DNA from 3 places in the Colwellia sp. BRX9-1 genome. Region 3 is predicted to be linked to each of the others. Evidence: predicted binding sites of a transcription regulator. Region 3 holds the regulator's gene; each other region holds the start of a gene.
What was found. The regulator NrdR, encoded in region 3, represses ribonucleotide reductase genes. The targets are predictions, from matches to a motif close to AAACACNANATNTNGTGTTT.

Region 1: a site for NrdR is predicted at 5,271-5,290, ahead of H4J76_RS04905 (adenosylcobalamin-dependent ribonucleoside-diphosphate reductase). Genes of this name have one in related genera too.
Region 2: a site for NrdR is predicted at 3,176-3,195, ahead of nrdA (class 1a ribonucleoside-diphosphate reductase subunit alpha). Genes of this name have one in related genera too.

What each region holds. Positions count from the first base shown of each region.
Region 1 is NZ_JACGVM010000003.1:121,003-128,649, reverse strand. Features, by position in the region: gene H4J76_RS04930 (diguanylate cyclase domain-containing protein) at 1-467, shown strand, start outside; gene H4J76_RS04925 (trypsin-like peptidase domain-containing protein) at 778-1,827, opposite strand; gene H4J76_RS04920 (Do family serine endopeptidase) at 1,954-3,309, opposite strand; gene H4J76_RS04915 (YhcB family protein) at 3,401-3,856, opposite strand; gene zapE (cell division protein ZapE) at 4,033-5,148, shown strand; gene H4J76_RS04905 (adenosylcobalamin-dependent ribonucleoside-diphosphate reductase) at 5,354-7,510, shown strand; gene H4J76_RS04900 (NrdJb) at 7,544-7,647, shown strand, end outside.
Region 2 is NZ_JACGVM010000014.1:77,708-85,354, forward strand. Features, by position in the region: gene nrdB (class Ia ribonucleoside-diphosphate reductase subunit beta) at 1-628, opposite strand, end outside; gene nrdA (class 1a ribonucleoside-diphosphate reductase subunit alpha) at 763-3,036, opposite strand; gene H4J76_RS13530 (LysR family transcriptional regulator) at 3,614-4,525, opposite strand; gene H4J76_RS13535 (type 1 glutamine amidotransferase domain-containing protein) at 4,705-5,391, shown strand; gene H4J76_RS13540 (iron-containing alcohol dehydrogenase) at 5,468-6,625, shown strand; gene H4J76_RS13545 (NADP-dependent oxidoreductase) at 6,765-7,647, shown strand, end outside.
Region 3 is NZ_JACGVM010000004.1:212,834-220,480, forward strand. Features, by position in the region: gene H4J76_RS06480 (TonB-dependent siderophore receptor) at 1-1,818, shown strand, start outside; gene ribBA (bifunctional 3,4-dihydroxy-2-butanone-4-phosphate synthase/GTP cyclohydrolase II) at 1,889-2,998, opposite strand; gene H4J76_RS06490 (riboflavin synthase) at 3,081-3,746, opposite strand; gene ribD (bifunctional diaminohydroxyphosphoribosylaminopyrimidine deaminase/5-amino-6-(5-phosphoribosylamino)uracil reductase RibD) at 3,802-4,938, opposite strand; gene nrdR (transcriptional regulator NrdR) at 4,939-5,394, opposite strand; gene glyA (serine hydroxymethyltransferase) at 5,624-6,880, opposite strand; gene H4J76_RS06510 (hypothetical protein) at 7,187-7,647, opposite strand, start outside.

The DNA.
Region 1 (7,647 bases), on a different contig from region 3:
TGGATCTTGTTTTAAAAGATGAAGTTGCAGCAAATAAATATGAGCATACCAATTTACTCGTGGCAATTCTCGATATAGATTACTTTAAACAATATAATGATGGCTACGGTCATGGCGCTGGCGATGTTGCTTTAAGGCAAGTCGGACAGGCGCTTCGTGAAATCTGTGTAAGACCACGAGACTTTATCGCACGCTATGGTGGTGAAGAATTTGTGCTCATCTTACCTGATTGTGATAAAGCGGGCGCTGAAATTATGCTCAGTAATATTGCTCAAGCGATCAAAGATAAAAAAATCAAACATCAGTATTCTAGTGTGTCGCCACAATTAACAGTCAGTGTTGGTGCTGTGGTGGTTAAGTCATCTCAGTCTGTTGTTGTCGCGAATGTTATGAAAAAAGCGGACAGTTTACTCTATCAGGCGAAAAACAATGGCCGTAATCAATACTGTCTTGCTGAGCTGAGCTGAACGAACTAGGCAAATTATTTATCAACAGCGCCGGATGTTAGTTAATTTTTAGCCAAGTGATAAAACACCCATGGCGTTATAATTTAATCACTGTCTTGCTGAGCTGAACGAGCTAGGCAAATTGTTTATCAACAGCGCCGGATGTTAGTTGATTTTTAGCGCAAGTGATAAAACACCCATGGCGTTATAATTTAATCACTGTCTTGCTGAGCTGAACGAACTAGGCAAATTGTTTATCAACAGCGCCAAATTTTTGTTAACTTTTGGCGCAAGAGATAAAAAACATTTGGCATTATCATTTAATCACTGGCTAATCTTTTGCCTTTTCAGAAATAGTGACAGATACTTCTATTAACTGTTTCTTTCGTATTAATTTAAAAGGTAATACGGTGCCAGGTTGAGTTTCAGCCACAATATCTTGTGCTTGTATAAATGAACTAATGGCGACATTATTAATCTGGTAAACGATATCACCCGGTTGTAAGCCAGCTCTAAAGGCAGGGCTGTTCTTTTCAACGCCAGCAATAGTAAAACCTTTAAAGTTGTTTGGTAGCGAGTTGATACTTACGCCTAAGTAGCCACGTATGACCCGACCATTAGCAATTATTTTTCTCATCACTTTATGGGCGAGTGAATAAGGAACGGCGAAAAATATTCCCTGAATATTCCTTTCTGTATCAATGAACTTTCTTGAATTAATACCTACCAGCTCGCCATTAGTATTGATAAGCGCGCCGCCGGAATTACCATCATTAATGGCCGCGTCCATCTGTAATAATTCTAAATAATTAATGACACTTAAACCGCTACGACCTGTGGCACTTATCACGCCTTGAGTCACTGTTTGTCCTAAATTTAGTGGATTACCTATCGCTAAAACCACATCACCAGCAAGTGATTGTAAATCAGCTCTTTGTGGAATAACCGGTAGGTTCGCTGTGTCTACTTTAAGGACGGCTAAATCAGTATAAGTATCATAACCAATAAGTTCTGCAGGAAAACGTTGGCCATTTTGCAGATCAACATTAATTAAATCAGCATTTTGTACGACGTGAAAATTAGTTAATATATATCCGTTAGAATCCATGATAACCCCAGAACCTAAGCGGGTAGATCTTCTTGCTTTTGCACCATAGACAGGGCTAGTGCTTATATCTTCTGAATAGATGTTAACAACAGCAGGACTGGCGGTACTTACTGCTTTTGCATAAGATAATGGTTGTTGTTGTGGTTGATTGTTTTGTAGTACTTGCAAAGTGTTGTTGCGTAACTCTGGCACTAATAGAAGTAAAGTGACAGCTAACATCACGCCATAACTGGCTGGACGAACAATGTATTTTATTAGGTTTATTATGTTCAAAATTAATTTTTATGATGAGTGTTTAATATCGCTAGCATAGCATAGGTCTGCTTTAATCTTATAGTTTGAAAAATAAAAAAGGCTCATAAAGAGCCTTTAGATAAGTCCATTATCACCCTTGCGGTGTTAGCGGATCATTAAAAATAATGTGCTATTACCCCTGACAATATTGAGCGCAAAAACCCCTTTGTTATCATTTAAGTAACTGCGTAATTCACCTATAGACTTTATACGCGTGCGGTTTATTCCGCTGATCACGTCACCTCTTTGTAAACCAATAGCGGCGGCGGGACTTTCTTCTTCGACTGACTTAATATCAATACCTTGATCATTCGTACTATTTTCAAGCTCAGCGCCATCTAACATTCTGTGAATGCTTGCGGCCTCTACTTTTGCTGTTTCTTGTTTTTTAAGCGTAACGTCATAAGTCTTTTCTGAGCCGTCTTTTTTGATGACCGTTAATTCAACAGACTTGCCTGCGCCAATTGAGCCAATCTTTCCTCGAATGGCGGCAAACGTTTTTACCACTTTTCCGTTCACTTTGGTAATAACATCACCAGACTCAATGCCGGCATCGGCAGCAGCAGAATCAGCAACGACTTGCTCGATAAAGCCACCTTGGCTCGACTCGAGTTCTAGTGCCTTGGCGATTTCACCATTGACACTTCGGCCTAACACGCCAAGTACACCACGGCGAACTTCGCCGAACTCAATCAATTGTCTAACAATGTTATCGACCATATTACTGGGTATGGCAAAGCCAATACCCACATTGCCACCATTAGGGCCTAATATCGCCGTATTAATGCCAACAAGTTTACCGTGTAAGTTAATGAGTGCACCACCTGAATTACCGCTGTTGATAGCAGCATCAGTTTGAATAAAGTCTTCGTAATTCTGCGCGTTTAATCCGCTACGTCCTAAAGCACTTATAATACCTGAAGTGACGGTTTGCCCCAAACCAAAAGGGCTACCAATGGCAACAGCAAAATCTCCAACTCGTATATCATCTGAGTCAGCTAATTTTACTTCAATTAAATCTTCAGCGTCTATTTGTAGTAAAGCGATATCACTACTGGCATCGGAGCCAATTCTCTTGGCGGTGATTTGACGACCGTCTTTTAACGTTATTTGAATTTCATCAGCTTCATTGATGACATGATTATTAGTGACTATGTAGCCTTGTGCAGCATCAATAATGACCCCTGAGCCTAAACCTCGAAATTCACGTTTTCTTGCTTGGTTTTGTTGAGGATTACCAAAGAAAAACTTTAAAGCATCTGGTACTTTAGATTTATCTTCGTGGGTACCAGTAACCGAAATTAGCACGACACCCGGAGTAACCTTCTCTAGCATCGGCGCTAAACTTGGCAACTGTTGACCACTAACGGAAAAAGGTAAATTGGCTTGGACGGGCAAACTTGCCACGGCAATAGAGCCGGAAAGAAGAATACTTGTTGCTAAAACAGACAGTTTTTTCATAAAAGAGACAACCTTCTTATAAACATAAATGATTAATGTAATTTTATACTTAACTAAAGACCTATGCTGTGTGCGTTAGTTCCAAAGAACATTAGCCTACATTTGTAACACTTTGTTTCTTGTCGGCAAAAAGTCCACTCGCTTGACCTGAGTAGTCAAGTGGTGGTTCTGTGCTTGTTTCTTCACTCTTACGTTCGGCTCGGCTGTGACGTAATGATACGGTTTGTGCAAGTTGTTCTTGTGTTTCTTTTGAGAAAAAAGGCATGCCATCAACGTCTGAAGGTGTTGCTTGTTTTAATAACTGCGTACTTTTTTCCATTTGCAACATGGCTGTTTGGCAAGTGCTATTCATTTTGTCCAAAAGTATTGTTGAATCATCTAAATGTTCTGCAACATCGAGTTTATATTGCGCTAAAGCGGCTTCACTATTACTAACGCGTTCACTAAGTTTCTGGTTGTCTTGGACTGATGCAGATAAAAAACGACTAGCAACAAAACCTATTGCCGCACCAACTAATAAAAGAAAAATTGCTAAAACTATATCCATAGTGTCAAACCCTCGTTATATTCAATAAAATTAGTAAAAATATGGGAACTTATTTTGTATAATAGCGCTTCTGTTCGCGCTTACCTAATGAATATGATTGCGAATTTGTTAATTTCAAGAAAATATTTCATTAGTCCTGTAAAGACTTTGTGAAACAAAATATAAGTGGCCAATAAATGATCAAGCTTTCACCTCTAGATAAGTATAATGAAGATTTAACTCGTGATGATTTTTTACATGACGATGCGCAGGAAAATGCGGTAAAAAACTTACAGCGTCTCTATGAAGATCTTCAAAATAAACCCTTACCCGTTGAAGGATTTAAGAAGGTGCTTAATCGCTGGAAGCGCATTGTTGCCTCATCTGAAACCAAAACCATACAAGGACTTTATTTTTGGGGTGGCGTTGGTCGAGGGAAAACTTATTTAGTTGATACATTTTATGATTGTTTGCCTTTTGAAAATAAAATGCGTGTTCACTTTCATCGCTTTATGCACCGTGTTCATCAAGAATTAAAAACATTAACCGGGCAAGCTGACCCATTGAAAATAATTGCCAAACGTTTTGCTGATGAAACCTGCATTATTTGTTTTGATGAGTTTTTTGTTTCCGACATTACCGATGCAATGATCCTTGGCGCTTTGTTTGAAGAATTATTTGCACATAATGTTACTTTAGTGGCAACGTCAAATATTATACCTGACGGTCTGTACCGAAATGGTTTGCAACGCGAACGTTTTTTACCAGCCATTAAACTCATCAATAAACATTGTGATGTGGTAAATGTCGATAGCGGTATTGATTACCGTTTGCGAACCCTAGAGCAAGCCGAGATTTACCATGCTCCACTTGATGCAGAGGCAAGTGAAAACCTGGCGCAATATTTTATTCAATTGTCGGTCAAACCAGGTAAGAAAGATGTTGACGTTAAAATAAATAATCGCTCATTATCGGCGATTGAAGAGTCAGACGGTATTGTGCACTTTGACTTTTCGGTGTTGTGTGAATCCGCACGTAGTCAAACTGACTATATGGAGATAAGTCGTTTGTATCACACGGTATTATTAGCAAATGTTAAACAAATGAGTGTCGATCGTGAAGATGCGGCCCGTCGATTTATTGCCTTGGTTGATGAATTTTATGAACGTAATGTAAAATTAATTATTTCTGCTGAAGTCGAAATGGAAAATTTATACAGCCACGGTGGTTTGGAATTTGAGTTCAAACGTTGTTTAAGTCGTTTACAAGAAATGCAGTCACATGATTATTTAGCAAGTAAGCACTTACCTTAGTGAGATAGTAAAACTTACTTAAAGATAATTATAAAAATGCCGATTTAACGATCGGCATTTTTTTATGCCAATTTTAGCGTTATTACGCTAACTAGCTATATGTTGTGTTATTTATTGATCTTGATCGCAATATGTAGTGCTTTGGCTTTTGTCATTTATTTTTATAGGTAATATACACCAAAAATAAAATGATAAAGGAATGCTGATGACAAACGCTTTTTCACCAGGCTTAGCGACAAGTATTAAATTACAAGACGCTTCAGTTGATATTTGGGATAAAAAATACCGCTTAAAAGACAAACATGGCCACCCGCAAGAGAATACTATTTCAGAAACATTTCATCGAGTTGCCTTAGCGCTCGCGGATATAGAAAATAAAGATAAGAAAAAGTGGTACGAGAAATTTGTTTGGGCGATGGAGTGTGGCGCCTATCCTGCGGGACGAATAATATCAAATGCAGGTGCCGAAAAATTTAAGCCCGCCACATCAACAATAAACTGCACGGTTTCAGGCACTATCGACGATTCAATGACGGGTATATTAACTGCGGTGCACCAAGCAGGCCTAACGTTAAAGGCGGGGTGTGGTATTGGTTATGAATTCTCAACTTTAAGACCCAGTGGTGCCTTTGTTGCTGGCGCCGGTGCCACAACTTCAGGTCCACTGTCGTTCATGGATATCTTCGATAAAATGTGTTTTACCATTAGTTCTGCCGGCGGGCGGCGTGGTGCGCAAATGGGGGTTTTTGATATCTCTCACCCTGATGTTAAACGTTTTATTTTAGCGAAGCGCGAGGATGGTCGGTTACGGCAATTTAATTTATCACTACTGATCAGTGATGAATTTATTGCTGCTGTAAAAAATCAACAAGACTGGTTACTCAATTTTCCTATTTCTCACCAAGAGTTACTTGCCGATGATATCGCTATCACCGATCGGGATAAAATACTCTTCAAAGAGAATTATTTTGATAACGCTTATATTAAAAAACATAATTATGTATTGAATCATGAAGGTAAAATCGCCTGTAAAATTTATAGCTCGATACCAGCTGTTAGGCTGTGGGATATGATAATGAGCAATACATTTAACTATGCTGAACCAGGTTTTTTACTCATTGACCATGCTAACGAAATGAATAACAACTGGTTTTGTGAAAAACTACGTGCAAGTAATCCCTGCGGCGAACAAATATTACCACCCAACGGTGCTTGTCTGCTGGGTTCAGTAAATTTAGTTAAATTTGTTGAGCAACCTTTCACTTCTAGTGCGAAATTTAATTGGGATAAATACCGCGAAGTTATTAAAGTTTTTACCCGCATGCTCGACAACGTAGTAGAAATTAATGGCTTACCACTGCCTGAACAACAGCAAGAAATTCAAAGTAAGCGCCGTCATGGTATGGGGTACTTAGGATTAGGCTCAGCTCTGACATTATTAAAAATACCTTATAATAGTCCTGAAGCCCTGGCTTTTACTGACAAAGTATCAAAAGTTTTAGCGATAACGGGGTGGCAAGAAGCGTTAAATTTAGCAAAAGAAAAAGGCCCTGCGCCGATACTTGCACAAACGTTCGTGGTAACTCAGCAAATGCTAGTAAAACGCCCCGAAATGATAAAAGACGGCATAAAAGTGGCGGATAAAATCAAAGGTTCAGTTCTGCACGCAAAATACAGTCGTTATATGCAGCGTATCGCTGAAGAAAATCCTGAACTTGTCGAAGCGTTAGCTGAGGTTGGCGCCCGTTTTACACATCATTCTTCAATAGCACCCACAGGCACTTTAGCGCTCAGTCTAGGTAATAATGTATCTAATGGTATTGAACCAAGCTTTGCACATGAATATCACCGCAATATTATTCGTCAAGGTAAGAAATCAAAAGAATCCGTCGCTGTTTCAAGTTATGAACTGCTGGCATATCGTCATTTTATCAATAAAGATGCTTTGGCATATAGCGAAGATGACAATAAAAAGCTGCCTAACTATTTTGTATCTGCCGATGCCATCGCTCCTAAAGAACATGTTGATATTCAGTCTGCGGCACAATACTGGATAGACTCGTCTATTTCAAAAACAATTAATGTTCCAACTGATATCGATTATGAAAACTTCAAAGATATCTATTTGTATGCATACGACCAGGGCTTGAAAGGCTGTACGACTTTTCGTTTTAACCCAGAAGTCCATCAAGGCGTATTAGTAAAAGACGAAGAACTCGCTAATGTAACGTATCAGTTTACCTTAGCCGATGGCACTGAGATTTTAGCGAAAGGTAATGAAGAGGTGGTTTACGACGGCGAAACGCATACGGCTGCAAATCTTCATGACGCTTTAAAAGAAGGTTACTACGGTAAGCTCTAAAAGCCCTGGCAAAAAATAACGAGGAAACTAATAATGAGAGAAATTAATCAAGCGATCACTGCGGTTAAGGTGTTAGTTGCTGATCAGCTGCCTGTTAAAGAAAAAATAAAAGGCATCGCGGATAAACTCACCGAAAG
Region 2 (7,647 bases), on a different contig from region 3:
AAAAGCGAATGGCTTCTAAAGCGTTGACCGAACAAACAGCCAAGTATAAGCGCTCTTTAAGCTTGCGAGTTGATACTTCAATCATTTCACCATCGACTTCATAGGTACCGTCACCTTGTGACTGGAGTAGTTGTGTGGTGATGATCACGGCATCAAAGTATTTAGAAATACTGGATGCACGCTTTAAAATAGCTGGGTTAACAACGATGTCGTCAAATATTTCACTTGGATCTGAAAACAAGTTTCTCAAAATATGCGTGTAAGAGCGAGAATGAATGGTTTCACTGAAAGCCCAGGTTTCTATCCAAGTTTCTACTTCTGGTAATGAAACCAGCGGTAAAAACATCGCATTCACCGAGCGTGCTGCCATAGAATCAAGCAAAGTTTGATATTTTAGGTTGGAAATGAAAATATGCTTTTCTGAAGGCGTTAAACTTTGCCAATCAGATCTGTCTTTTGATACATCAATTTCTTCAGGACGCCAAAAAAACGATAACTGTTTTTCAATAAGTTTTTCAAAGGCGATAAAACGTTGTTGGTCATATCGTGAGACATTGACACTGTTACCTAAAAACATTGGCTCGAGTAGCGCATTATTAGGAACTTGATTAAACGTGGTGTAGGACATCTATTACTCCTTGATAACACGCATGAAAGTCACAGCCTGTTATCGAAATTTTGTTTTTAAAAATTATAGGTATGACTGATTATGCTGAAAGCTCCATTGTTAAAAAACAATGAAGCTTTTTTTTGTGCGCACAATTAAATTTTACATGCGCCGCCTTCACAGTCTTCTTCTTCTAATCCGAGCATATTCTCAGACGCACCATCACGGGTGTTATGGTAATACATGGTTTTAACGCCTAATTTATAAGCGGTTAAAATATCCTTTAAGATTTGCTTCACCGGTACTTTTCCGCCTTCAAAGCGTGCAGGGTCGTAGTTAGTATTTGCAGAGATGGTTTGGTCAATAAACTTCTGCATGATACCCACTAGCTGCAAGTAACCTTCGTTATTTGGAATATTCCAAAGTAACTCATAGTTACCCTTTAATCTTTGATATTCAGGTACAACCTGTTTTAAAACACCATCTTTACTAGCCTTTATACTGATTAAACCTCTTGGTGGTTCAATTCCATTTGTAGCATTTGAAATTTGTGATGAAGTTTCAGATGGCATTAACGCGGAAACCGTTGAATTTCTTACGCCATGTGTCTTGATACTCTCTCGCAAAGTTTCCCAGTCAAGATGAAGGGGTTCACCGGTAATGTCGTCAATGGTCTTTTTATAAGTATCAATCGGTAAAATACCTTGTGATAAACGTGTCTCATTAAATTTAGGACAAGCGCCTTTTTCTTTTGCTAATTCATTTGATGCTTTCAATAAATTAAATTGAATGGCTTCAAAGGTACGGTGAGTTAAATTGTTAGCACTGCCATTTGAATAATACACGCCGTTTTTAGCTAAGTAATAAGCATAGTTTATTACGCCTATACCTAATGTTCTTCTGCCTATAGTGGCATTGTAAGCAGCTGGCATCGGGTAGTTTTGATAATCAAGTAAACTATCAAGCGCTCGAACTGCAAGGTCTGATAAACCTTCTAATTCATCTAAGCTTTCTATTGCGCCTAAGTTAAAGGCTGACAAAGTACAAAGGGCAATTTCGCCATTTGGATCATTAATATCATTCATTGGTTGTGTCGGTAGCGCAATCTCTAAACACAAATTACTTTGGCGTATTGGTGCTTGTTTCGGATCGAATGGGCTGTGCGTATTACAGTGATCAACATTCTGTAAATAAATTCGACCTGTGCTGGCACGCTCTTGAGCAAATAAGGTGAATAACTCAATAGCTTTAATGCATTTTTTACGAATTGAATCATCAGCTTCATATTTTACATACAAGGCTTCAAATTTCTCTTGGTCTTCAAAAAAAGCATCATAAAGGCCAGGAACATCGCTCGGGCTAAAGAGAGTAATAGACTCTCCTTTGATTAAGCGTGTGTACATAAGCTTATTGAATTGCACGCCATAATCTAAATGACGGACACGATTTTCTTCAACACCTCGGTTATTTTTAAGGACCAGTAAGCTTTCAACTTCTAAATGCCAAAGTGGGTAGAATAACGTAGCTGCGCCGCCTCGAACTCCCCCTTGTGAACAACTTTTAACAGCCGTTTGAAAATGCTTGAAAAACGGAATACAACCGGTATGAAAGGCTTCACCATTACGTATCGAACTACCTAAAGCGCGAATACGGCCAGCATTGATGCCAATGCCTGCTCGTTGTGAAACATATTTAACAATAGAGCTAGAAGCCGCGTTTATTGAGTCTAAACTGTCACCACATTCAATTAATACACAAGATGAAAATTGACGAGTAGGCGTACGTACCCCTGCCATAATAGGTGTAGGTAACGATATTTTGAAGGTTGAAATCGCGTGATAAAAACCTTCAACATATTTTAAACGTGTTTCAACAGGATATTTAGCAAATAAACAAGCGGCCACTAAGATATATAAAAACTGAGCACTTTCGTAAATTTCACCCGTTACCCGGTTTTGGACAAGGTATTTACCTTCTAATTGTTTGACTGCGGCGTAACTAAAGTCTAAATCGCGAGGATGAACAAGAAATTTTTCCATTTGTTCAAACTCTGCTTCGCTGTAATCAGCTAGAAGATGTTCATCATATTTACCATTTTCTACCATACTAACAACATGGGTAAATAATTTAGGCGGCTCAAATTGGCCGTAGGCTTTTTTACGTAGATGAAAAATAGCCAAACGTGCTGATAAATACTGATAATCAGGTGTCTCTTCTGAAATAAGATCAGCGGCGGCTTTAATGATAGTTTCATGAATGTCAGCAGTCTTGATACCGTCGTAGAATTGAATATGAGATTTCAACTCAACTTGTGACACCGAAACGTTATCAAGGCCTTCAGCAGCCCAAGTGATAACTTGATGAATTTTTTCTAAATCGATGAGTTCTTTTTTGCCGTTACGCTTACTTACAAAAAGATTATTAGTCATGAAGAGCCTGTCATTTATTAATTATGCTGGTCGCTTTATTTACCTAACGTTGTCAACTAAAGAAAACGTTAAGTGAACACTTATCAGTATTATATTTCCCTAAAATGTAAATTAGCACAAAAAAACATCTGAACAACAAATACACTATATATAGGGGTTTTCTAAAAACTGATCACAAGATAATGAGGTTTGGCTGTTTTTGCAAGTGATAAAAAGCATAGTTTTTAATAACTTTCTTTAGAGTAAAAGTTCAGTTAGTAACGACTAACTTAGTAGTGCTTTTTATTTTTGATATTACAAAAACGCAACGTTTATTTTAATTAATTTTTGTGGGTAATTTATTTTTAAATAAAATTACCCGTTTATTGGTTGTTTTTGTCAGCTAAAACTTAATTTCTAATAAAAACAACACGTTGCTTTTTTTTAAGCAGGAAGGGCACTAAATGAACAATAATGCTGATATAGACTGTTTAGGTTAAGCGTTACGATGACAACTTGTATAAAGTTTATCCGCTAGTTATTAGTAGATCATAAGAGCGGTTGGTCCACACAAAAATATATACATTAATAAGTGGGGTTATTGCTTTTTTATTATACTTTGGCTGGTGAAATACTCTTTTAAGAAGTTAAGTAATAAGCGCAGCTTTTTGGAATTGGCTGTACCAGGCGGGAATACACCAAAGACATTAATGTCGCTAAAAGCATAATCATCTAGCACTGTTTCTAAAGTGCCTGCTTTTATTTTTGGCCAAGCATCGTAAATAGGAATACGGCCCAGACCATGTCCTGCTTCAACAAAGGCAGTACGTGCGGCGGCATTATTGGTACTAATACTGCCTTTTGTGGTGACACTGAACGAACGACTGCCCTTAGTCAAGGTTAACACTCCAGAGGTTAATTTATAAATAACCCATTGGTGGTCGCTTAAATCAGCCGGTTTAGTGGGGCGGCCAAATTGCAGAAAATATTCAGGTGCGCCACAAAGGCATGTTTGTAGCGTCGCCAGTTTAGTTGCTTGTAAACCAGAGTCAGGTAAGGGGGCACCGCGAATCGCTAAATCGATACCTTCTTTCATAATATTAACGACCTCATCAGTTAACATCACATCGAGTGCTATTTTGGGGTAAATTTTTTTAAATTCGTTCAGCGCCGGCACAACGGTCTGCAAACCAACATTTACCGGGCACGTTATTTTAAGTAAGCCGATAGGTTCATTTTTGAAATTTTCAATTTGCTGATTAGCGGCACTGGCTTGCTCAGCAATAACTCGACAGCGTTCATAATAGGCTTGACCCGCTTCGGTCAGGTTAATCGCACGTGTTGAACGATTAAGTAACTTTACCTCGAGCTGCGCTTCAAGCTTCTTCAAATGATAACTTACTACTGCTCTTGATAGTCCTAAATGTTTAGCGGCTGCACTTAAGCTACCTTGTTCAATGACTTGAGCGAATACAACCATACTTTTGAGTTGTTCAAATGAGATATCCATAACAGCACCTATTGAGGTAATAACCAGTTAATCATTTACTTTGCTAATCATTGTATCAATTATTGATACAATGATGTCAGTTTTATCTGCATTGTTCATTTTTGTTCTTAGGCATATACTAGCTACATTGAATAAACGAACACCTAAACTCACTTATATAACCAAACGGATGAATGATAATGACTAAACAAATATTAATGGTACTTACTTCACATGATGAGCTTGGTAACACAGGCCAAAAAACCGGTTTTTGGGTTGAAGAATTTGCCGCCCCTTATTATGCTTTTATCGATGCTGGTGTCGAAGTTACTTTAGCAACACCTAAGGGTGGACAAGCACCAATAGACCCAACCAGCACACTTGAAGACTTTCAAACAGCTGCGACAGACCGTTACGATGCAGATAGCGAAGCACAAGCTAAAATCGCTAATACGCTAATATTAGCTTCTGTTAATGAAGCTGACTTTGATGCAGTATTTTATCCTGGTGGTCATGGTCCATTATGGGATCTTACCGACAATACTGACTCAATTACCTTGATTGAAAACTTTCTTAACGCCGGAAAAGCTGTTGCAACAGTTTGTCATGCAAGCGCTGCCTTGTTAAATGTAAAACAACCTTCTGGTGATTTTGCTGTTAAAGGCAAAGCCGTAACCGGTTTTACTAACAGTGAAGAAGAAGCGGTTCAACTAACTGAAGTTGTGCCATTTTTAGTAGAAGATGAATTGATTAAACGTGGCGGCGAATACCAAAAGGCTCAAGATTGGCATGCCTTTGCAATTCAAGATGGCCTCATTATTACCGGTCAAAACCCAGCTAGCTCGGCATTAGCCGCTGAAAAATTATTAACTCACCTTTCAGCATAGTTACTTAGAACAGACAACTCGATTAGCTAACCTGTTTAGCTAATCGATTTAACGCTTTACCTTTAAGGACATATAAATGTTAAATTTTAATTTTCAAAACCCAACTAAAATTAATTTTGGGCCGGGAGAAATTCAAACCATTTCAAAAGAAATACCATTAGATGCAAGAGTACTCATTGTTTACGGTGGAGGTTCAATCAAAGGTAATGGTGTTTATAAGCAAGTTATTGATGCGCTTAAAGAGCACACTTACTTTGAATTTTCAGGCATTGAACCTAACCCAACTTACGACACTTTAATGAAAGCGCAAACGATCATCAAAGCTGAAAATATTGATTATTTACTTGCTGTTGGCGGTGGCTCTGTTGTTGATGGCGCTAAATTTATTGCCGCTGCGGCATTATTTGAAGGTGATGACCCTTGGGATATTCTTGCCAAACAGCAAGCGTTCACTAAAGCTTTACCCATTGGCGCGGTGTTAACTTTACCTGCCACTGGCTCAGAAAGTAATGGTAATTCCGTGGTAACACGAGACGGTAATAAGCTCCCTTTTTCTAGTCCTTTAGTGCGTCCATTATTTGCGGTGTTAGACCCAAGTGTGACCTTCTCATTATCAGATCGTCAAATTGGTAATGGTGTTGTTGATGCTTTTATTCATACCATTGAACAGTACTTAACTTACAGCGTTAATGGCAAAGTACAAGACAGGTTCAGTGAAGGTTTATTACAAACCTTAATTGAAGAAGGACCTAAAGCCTTAGCCCCGGCAACTAAAGATGATTTAGACGTTAGAGCAAATATTATGTGGTCGGCCACTATGGCACTAAACGGTCTTATTGGTGCTGGAGTACCACAAGATTGGTCAACACATATGATAGGCCATGAATTAACAGGTGCCTTTGGTATTGACCACGCTCGAACCTTATCTATTGTGTTACCTGCCGTGATGAAAGTACGTCGTGAGCAAAAGCGTGAAAAATTACTTCAATATGCAACACGTGTTTGGCAGATAACTGAAGGTGATGATAATGCACGTATTGATCAAGCTATCCGTTTAACAGAAGAGTTTTTTGAAAAGATGCAGGTACCAACGCGCTTATCTCACGTTGATCTTGGTAGCGCTGATATTGATTCCCTTGTCGAACGATTAGAGCAACATGGCATGACAGCACTAGGTGAAAACAGTGATATTACTCTAGCAATAAGCCGAGAGATTTTAACGCAAGCCTTGTAAAGATAAAATAAAAATGAGTGGCTTGTTTAATTGACACGCTGCACTTATTGATAAAAGGTCGATATATTTCTCTTATATTGGCCTTTTTTAATCCCAACACACTTAGCGCTTTTACTGGCTCTTTACAGGAGTAACTCTTATGACTCAAACAACAGATATCAATCGCCAAATGGTGCTAGCATCAAGACCCGTTGGCGCGCCAAAAGCAGAAAACTTCAATCTCGTTACTAGTAATAAACCCATCCCTCAAGCTAACGAAGTATTACTTCGTACGGTTTTTCTTTCACTCGACCCTTATATGCGAGGGCGAATGAATGATGCTAAGTCTTATGCCGATCCCGTCGCTTTAAATGCAGTGATGGTGGGTGGAAGTGTTTGTCGAGTAGAAGAGTCAAATCACAATGATTACACAAAAGGTGATTGGGTTGTCGCTTTTGGTGGCTGGCAGGATTATAGCGTTATTCATGGTAGTGAATTGCTCAAGCTTGATAATGATACGGTTAACCCGTCTCATGCCTTAGGTGTTTTGGGTATGCCTGGGCTAACGGCTTACATGGGTTTATTGGATATCGGTCAACCAAAAGCAGGTGAAACGGTAGTCGTTGCTGCGGCAACAGGAGCGGTTGGAAGTTTAGTGGGTCAAATAGCTAAATTAAAAGGCTGTAAAGTGATCGGTATTGCTGGCGGTGAGACTAAATGTACCTATGCAGTTGACAGTTTAGGGTTTGATCATTGTCTTGATCATAAAAGTGATGATTTAGCTGAGCAATTAGCGGCCGTTTGTTCATCAGGGATTGATGTCTATTTTGAAAACGTTGGCGGTAAAGTCTTTGACGCTGTTATGCCACTATTAAATAGCTGTGCCCGTATTCCTTTGTGTGGCTTAATTTCTCAGTACAATGCGACAGAATTACCTAGTGGACCTGACAGACTTTCTTCATTGATGGGAACATTACTTGTTAAGCGTATAAAAATGCAAGGCTTTATTGTCTTTGATGATTATGGTCATCGTTATAACGAGT
Region 3 (7,647 bases):
ACGGTCTTTGAACGCACTGATATTGAATCATTAGGGGTGAAAAATGCCTATGATGTGATGAATTTTGTTCCTGGCTTTCAAATGACTCGTGGTGATTGGGTGGGAGCAGTCCCGAAAGAACATGCACGTGGCGTTTATTTAGACAATGGTTATATTCTTGTTATGCTCAATGGCGAACGACTTAATGAAGTTTCCTTTGGTAAAGCTTCCGTTTATACCCCCCATATTCCCATTGATATTATTGAACGTATTGAAGTTATTCGAGGTCCTGGCTCAGCGCTTTATGGCAGCAATGCTTTTTTAGGTGTGTTAAATATAATTACTCAACAATCAGTTAAGCAGCTTAAAGTAAGTATAGGTGAAAAAGGTTATAAGCAACTTTCCTCTAGCTGGCAAAAGTCGCTCTCTAAAAACTTACGTTTACACAGTAATATTTCGATTGAGAAGTCTAATGGCCATCAATATACCTCACCATTGAATCGCCAAGTTAAAGACCCCTATAGTAATACCTATTTAGAACTCGGTGCACACTATAAAAATAATAAACTTAACATCCGCTACAGCGAAAATGAACTCGATGAATTTATTAATCTTGGTGGCTATTCTGTCGATAATATCCACACCAGTGAAAGCTTTTCAATATCGGGTAAAAGTAAGATATGGCACAATGACAAGCATCAGCTAGAGATTAAGGCGTCTTATAGCCTCTTTGAAATCAAGTCTGCTGGGATGGCCTTAGCAGAAGAGTCTGGCCTTATCGAAAATGATTTTTTGGTGGGGCCCTTTTGGCGCACTCAATCAAGCGATGTAAACCTAGATCACAGTTGGATAGTTAATCCACGTATTCATCTCAATTCTGGGGTTGAATATCGCCGCGCTAATCAATTTCAATCGGGTAACGCCGTCACTTACTATGATTATCAGCAAGAGCGGATTATCGTTAGTGATGAAAATTATCTCGACAAAATTGTCGCTATCGCTGTGATGCCTGAAACAAAAGCGTTAAACCAAGCCCAAGCAATGCATGGAATTTACAGTCAACTCAAGTGGCAAGTCGCCAATAATATTAGTTTATTTTTAGGGGCTAGGTATGACAATGTGATAGATATTGATCATAAACTGTCACCGCGTGCCGCAGCCGTTTGGCAAGCCAATAAAAACCATAGCTTAAAACTGCAATATGGTGAGTCATTTCGTACTCCGGTAAACAACGAACTTTATTCAAATGACAGTGTGACTAACGGCAACCCTAATTTATCCTCAGAGTTTGTCAAAACAACAGAGCTCGTTTGGATATATCAACATAATGATTTTTCCAGTGAACTGGTCTTTTTTCATAATGATTTACGAGACTTTATAAATAAGGTTCCTGACGATGGCGACGCACAATTTACTTTTGTTAACCATGTTGATATGGAAATTAGTGGTTTAGAAAGCAGTGCCAGTGTTGAATTAACGCCAAAATTACGTTTTTCAGTCAATTACACCCATCTCTTTGATGACCCCATTAACGAGAGTTTTAAACACTTTGGTAGCGCCAATTTAAGCTATAAGTCAGGACAATGGAAATTCAATGTTAATGGTATTTGGCGAGATGAAGTAACACTACCTCCAATTAATGATGTCCGTTTTATACAAAAACAGTATTTTTTAATTTCAGGTAAAGTCACTTATGAGCTTGATAAAAAACAGCAACTTTCATTCATTGCGCAAAATTTACTGGATAAAGATTATGTTGTCTTCGACCCAAGAGTATTTAACGGTGAAGTACCAGGAAAAGGCAGAGAAATATCAGTGAGTTATCGCTATCAATTTTAACGCAATCACAAGCTTAAATGTTCATCTATAAAAATATTTCTATAGATGAACAAACTCGGACTAACGTTAATTATTCCGCTATATATTCAACAACTTCAAGACCAAATCCTGATAACGAATGATACTTAGTTTGTGAACTTAACAAGCGCATCTTACTAACACCTAAGTTAGAAAGGATTTGTGAGCCTACGCCAACGTTACGAGAGCCAACATGACGCTTTATTTCATTAACAACTTCACCCGCATCAATTTTTGCATACTTTTCAACTTGAGAAATTAACTCCGCAGTAGATTCATGCTTACCTAAAAGTACTAAAACACCGCCTTCTTTGGCAATTTTTTCTAAAGCATTAGCCATTGGCCATTGAGCAACACTCTCACGTTGGCTAAATAATAAATCTCTAAAGGTATTTTCTAGATGAACACGAACTAGTGTTGGTTCGTCAGCTTTAATCTCACCTTTAGTTAGGGCAAAGTGCGCCTGTCCATCAATGGTGTCTTTAAATACTGTTAAATCGAATTCTCCAAAGGCTGTTGGTAACTTACATTGAGAGACACGTTCAATAGTGGTCTCATTAGCATTTCTATATTCAATTAAGTCGGCAATGGTGCCCATCTTTAAATCATGCTTTTCAGCAATAATTTCTAAGTCTGGGCGGCGCGCCATAGTACCGTCTTCATTGAGTATTTCAACAATAACGGCGGCAGGCTCTAAACCCGCTAAACGCGCTAAATCGGTTCCAGCTTCCGTATGGCCTGCGCGATTTAATACACCTCCATCTTTGGCTATTAATGGAAAAATATGCCCCGGCTGAACAATACTTAAATGATTAGCATCTTTGGCAACAGCAGCTAATACAGTCGTTGCACGATCGCCAGCAGAAATCCCGGTAGTTACTCCTTGAGCGGCCTCAATTGACACCGTAAAATTAGTGCTAAATTGAGCGTCATTTTTTTCAACCATCAAAGGTAACTTGAGCTGCTGGCATTTTTCAACCGTCATCGGCATACAAATTAAACCACGACCGTGAGTCGCCATAAAATTAATGGCTTCGGGGGTTACTTTTTCAGCAGCCATAATGAAGTCACCTTCATTTTCTCTGTCTTCATCGTCCATCAAAATGACCATTTTACCTTGAGCAATATCGTCAATAATTTCTTGTGGGGTATTTAAATTCATGATCATCTCTTTTATTTAATTTTTTTTCATAATTTTGAGGAATACAATAGTGCGCTTGATATACAGACGCCACCTTGTTTGTTTACTTCATAAAACCGTTACGTGCTAATAGTTCATGAGTCACACCAGAACTATGGTGCTCGGCCGTGCTAGCGGCTTTTTTTGTTAATAGCCTTTCGATATAACGGGCGATTAAGTCAACTTCTAAATTGACTTTAGTGCCCGCTTTATATTGAGCAATAATGGTTTGCGCGTTAGTGTGAGGAACGATCGTTAGACGAAATTTATCATCGGTGACACTGTTAACTGTTAAGCTCGTGCCGTCAATTGTGATAGAGCCTTTTTCGGCAATGTATGGCGCTAAATCACTTGGCATTTCAAGCCAGTATTCTAGGCTATTACCATTATGTTCAATCGAGGTTATTGCAACCACAGCGTCGACATGGCCAGACACCATATGTCCGCCAAAACGAGTGGTGGGTAACATGGCTTTTTCTAAATTAACAGCCTGCCCTGTTTGATAATCAACAAAGCCAGTACGCTGTAAGGTTTCATTAGAAACATCGGCACTATAAGTTGATGAGTCAAAAGCGACAACGGTTAAACAAATGCCATTGGTCGCTATTGAATCACCTAATTTAACATCACTCATATCTAATAAACCGGTGGAAATAACAATTCTTGCACCCTGTCCAGTAATGTTTATCGCTTGAATGCTACCAACTGCTTCAATTATTCCTGTGAACATAATCACTCTTTAAGTCATTTTTAGGTCAAGTAAAACTCAACACCATACTAAAATTTTACGGTAAAAGTTTAGCAATAATACGGATATCTTTGCCGATCATACGTAAATCAATTATATTTAGTTCTTTTGCTTGGCTCAAGCTTTCAATGCTTGTCATATTCACTAAGCTTTTACTGTCTGCACCCATCAATTTAGGGGCTTGATATAAAATCAATTCATCGACTAAATTTTTTTCAATAAAAGCACCCGCTAATCGAGCACCTGACTCAATGAGTACATCATTTAAATTTAGCTTAGCTAAATATTGAAGTAATGCATGTAAGTCAATCTGTTGTTCATTAGCTAATGTATTGACTACAGGTAAAACCACCTGCCTTACAAAATGAGGCCATTGATGAATGTTTTCAATGGTACGACGAATTAAAATTATTGGGCTGTGCTCATTAAATAAAGCTAAGTTAGGCGTTAAGCGATTTTTTGTATCTATAATCACTCTTATCGGTTGCCTAACGTCTTCCTTTTGATAACTAGCTTTTAATTCTCCTAGCTCAGACCAACGTACCGTCATTTTTGCATTATCGGTTAATATACTGTCAGCACCACTGATAATCGCACAACTTTGTGCACGTAAACGCTGGACATCTTGTCGAGCTTGAGGGGAAGTAATCCATTTACTTTCACCATTTTTCATCGCGGTTTTTCCATCTAAACTCGCCGCTAATTTACAACGGACGTAGGGCAAACCTGTGGTCATTTGTTTGATAAAACCAACATTTAAATCTTCAGCCGCTTGTCTTAACAAACCGTGTTGCGAAGATATTTCCGCTTGTGCTAACATTTTCAAACCATTACCAGCAACTTTAGGATTTGGATCAACCATCGCCGCTATGACATGTTTAATACCGGCAAGAATAAGTCCTTTAGCACAGGGCGGCGTTAACCCATAATGACTACAAGGCTCAAGTGTTACATAAGCGGTTGCACCTTGCGCATTTTTACCCGCCATTGCTAACGCGTTAACTTCAGCATGACCTTCACCCGCTTTTTGATGAAAACCTTCTCCGACAATTTCACCATCTTTTACCAAAACACAACCAACGCGCGGATTAGGCGAGGTGGTAAAATGTCCTTGTTTGGCAAGCATTATAGCCCGTTGCATAAAACGGTAATCTTCGGCTGAAAATTCTTTCATCTATTTTTCATTACCTAAGCGCGCAATTTCTTCACTAAATTCGCGAATATCTTCAAAAGAGCGATAAACCGAGGCAAAACGCACATAAGCGACTTTATCTAATTCTTTTAATTGTTCCATGATGATATTACCAAGCAACTCACTCGATACTTCTCGCTCACCAGTGGCACGTAGTTTTGATTTGACTTTATTAATCGATAGTTCGACTTGCTCGACACTCACCGGACGTTTTTCGAGTGCTCGCACTAAACCATTACGCATTTTATCTTCATTGAAAGGCTCACGTGAACCATCATTTTTAATAATACGTGGCATAACTAACTCAGCAGTTTCAAAGGTAGTGTAGCGCTCATGACAGGCTAGACATTCGCGGCGACGGCGAACTTGATGACCGTCAGAGACCAAGCGAGAGTCAATGACTTTGGTATCTAAGGCTCTACAAAAAGGACAATACATGGAAAGCTCCAAAAAAGGTTATACCAATCCCAATAAGTATATTTTTATCTTAATGGACTCGGTACTTTCGACACATAGCTCTGTTTAATTGACAGAAACAATAATGGCCGCTAATGCGGCCATTTTAGTCTAATTAAGCTATTGTTACATTAACTTATTTATAGCTTTTCCCATTAGACTTTAAGCGCCACAGCTATATCGCTTAAGACACTAAAGTCGTTAGCTTAATTTACGCGTATACAGGGAAGCGTGAACAAAGTTCTTTAACACTGGCTTTAACATCAGTAACCGTCTGTTCATTGTTGATATCGTCTAAAATATCACAAATCCAACCCGTTAATGCTTGAGTTTCAACAACACCAAAACCACGACGCGTAATAGCCGGAGTACCTAAACGTAAACCAGAAGTTACAAACGGAGAACGTGGGTCGTTAGGTACTGAGTTTTTATTTACCGTAATATGGGCACGGCCTAATGCAGCATCAGCATCTTTACCTGTAATATCTTTATCAATTAAGTCAAGTAACAACAAGTGGTTTTCAGTGCCGTTAGAAACAACTTTGTAACCGCGTTCCTGAAGAACAGCAACCATAGCTTTAGCATTGTCTAAAACATTCTGTTGATAAACTTTAAACTCAGGTTCTAATGCTTCTTTAAATGCAACCGCTTTAGCTGCAATAATGTGCATTAATGGGCCACCTTGGCCACCTGGGAAAACAGCAGAGTTTAATTTTTTATAGATAGCTTCATCATCACAACCCGAAATAATTAAACCGCCACGAGGACCGGCTAATGTTTTATGAGTAGTTGTAGTAACAACATGCGCATGTGGCACTGGGTTTGGATATAAACCGGCGGCAATTAAACCAGCAACATGAGCCATATCAACGAAAAAGTATGCGCCAACACCGTCTGCGATTTTACGCATACGTGCCCAATCAACAACACCAGAGAAAGCAGAAAAACCACCAATGATCATTTCTGGTTTATGTTCTTGTGCTAAACGTTCCATTTCTTCGTAATCTATGTCACCTGTTTCTGGGTGAAGACCGTATTGAAATGCTTCGTAAGACTTGCCAGAAAAACTAACATGAGAACCATGCGTTAAATGACCACCGTGAGCTAAACTCATTCCTAACACTTTACCACCTGGAGTAACAAGCGCTTGAAAAACTGCAGCATTAGCTTGAGAACCAGCATGAGGTTGCACGTTCGCGTAAGTTGCGCCAAATAATTCTTTTGCACGGTCTATGGCTAATTGCTCAGCGATATCTACGAATTCACAACCACCGTAGTAACGTTTGCCTGGGTAACCTTCAGCATATTTATTAGTTAATTGAGAACCTTGTGCTTCAAGAACACGCGGGCTACAGTAATTTTCTGAAGCAATAAGTTCGATGTGCTCTTCTTGGCGAACTTTCTCATTGCTCATCGCTTGATAAAGTTCCGGGTCAAAATCAGCAATATTCATATCACGTGTAAACATGGTTTTTCCTCAATTATTCAGCCTTAGCTGTTACAGACAATTGTCTAATGGATAGCAAAATTTATGCGGCGTATATTGCCTGAAATCAGCTCAGTTGTACACGGATAAAGGTACAAGCTTTAGCTCATTTAGTAATCTAATATGCCAAGAGTGTTGCTGTTATTATCGATAAAAACTTTTACAGCTTTGATCAACGTTAACAGTAAATAGAATATAACGAAGAAAAAAAGCAATAACAAGAAATTTAAAACAGAAATAAAGCAGAAAAACAAAATATAATCTATCTTATTAAGAAATAACCAATATTTATTTTATTAAAATATCATTTAGTTGTTTTAACTCTTCTTGCCTTTTTATATAAAAAGACTGACTGACAAGCCAAATACTCACCAGAAATATATTCAAAATAGCTAGACCAACAATGGGCGATTTTTCTAATTGCTCGGTGACAGCAAAAACATACCAATTGGCAAAGGGCCCAATAATGAGACAAGAGAACTTTATTAACTTGATGTAGCTAATAGACGACTGACAACCGAGAATGGCATGTTCAATTGCTTTATCAGGACTGCCACAAGTTATTTTCCATGCCGATAAACGAGCTTTAATGGCAAATATTACAAAAATAATGGAAAGAATGCCACCACCACCTAAGTAAATAATGGTTGCTTGATCTTTCGAGCCACTGAGCCACATATAGCTAGCAACAAACAACATAGCCAACGTAGCCATAATATCTATGACTAATAAAGATTTAGCCCACACAG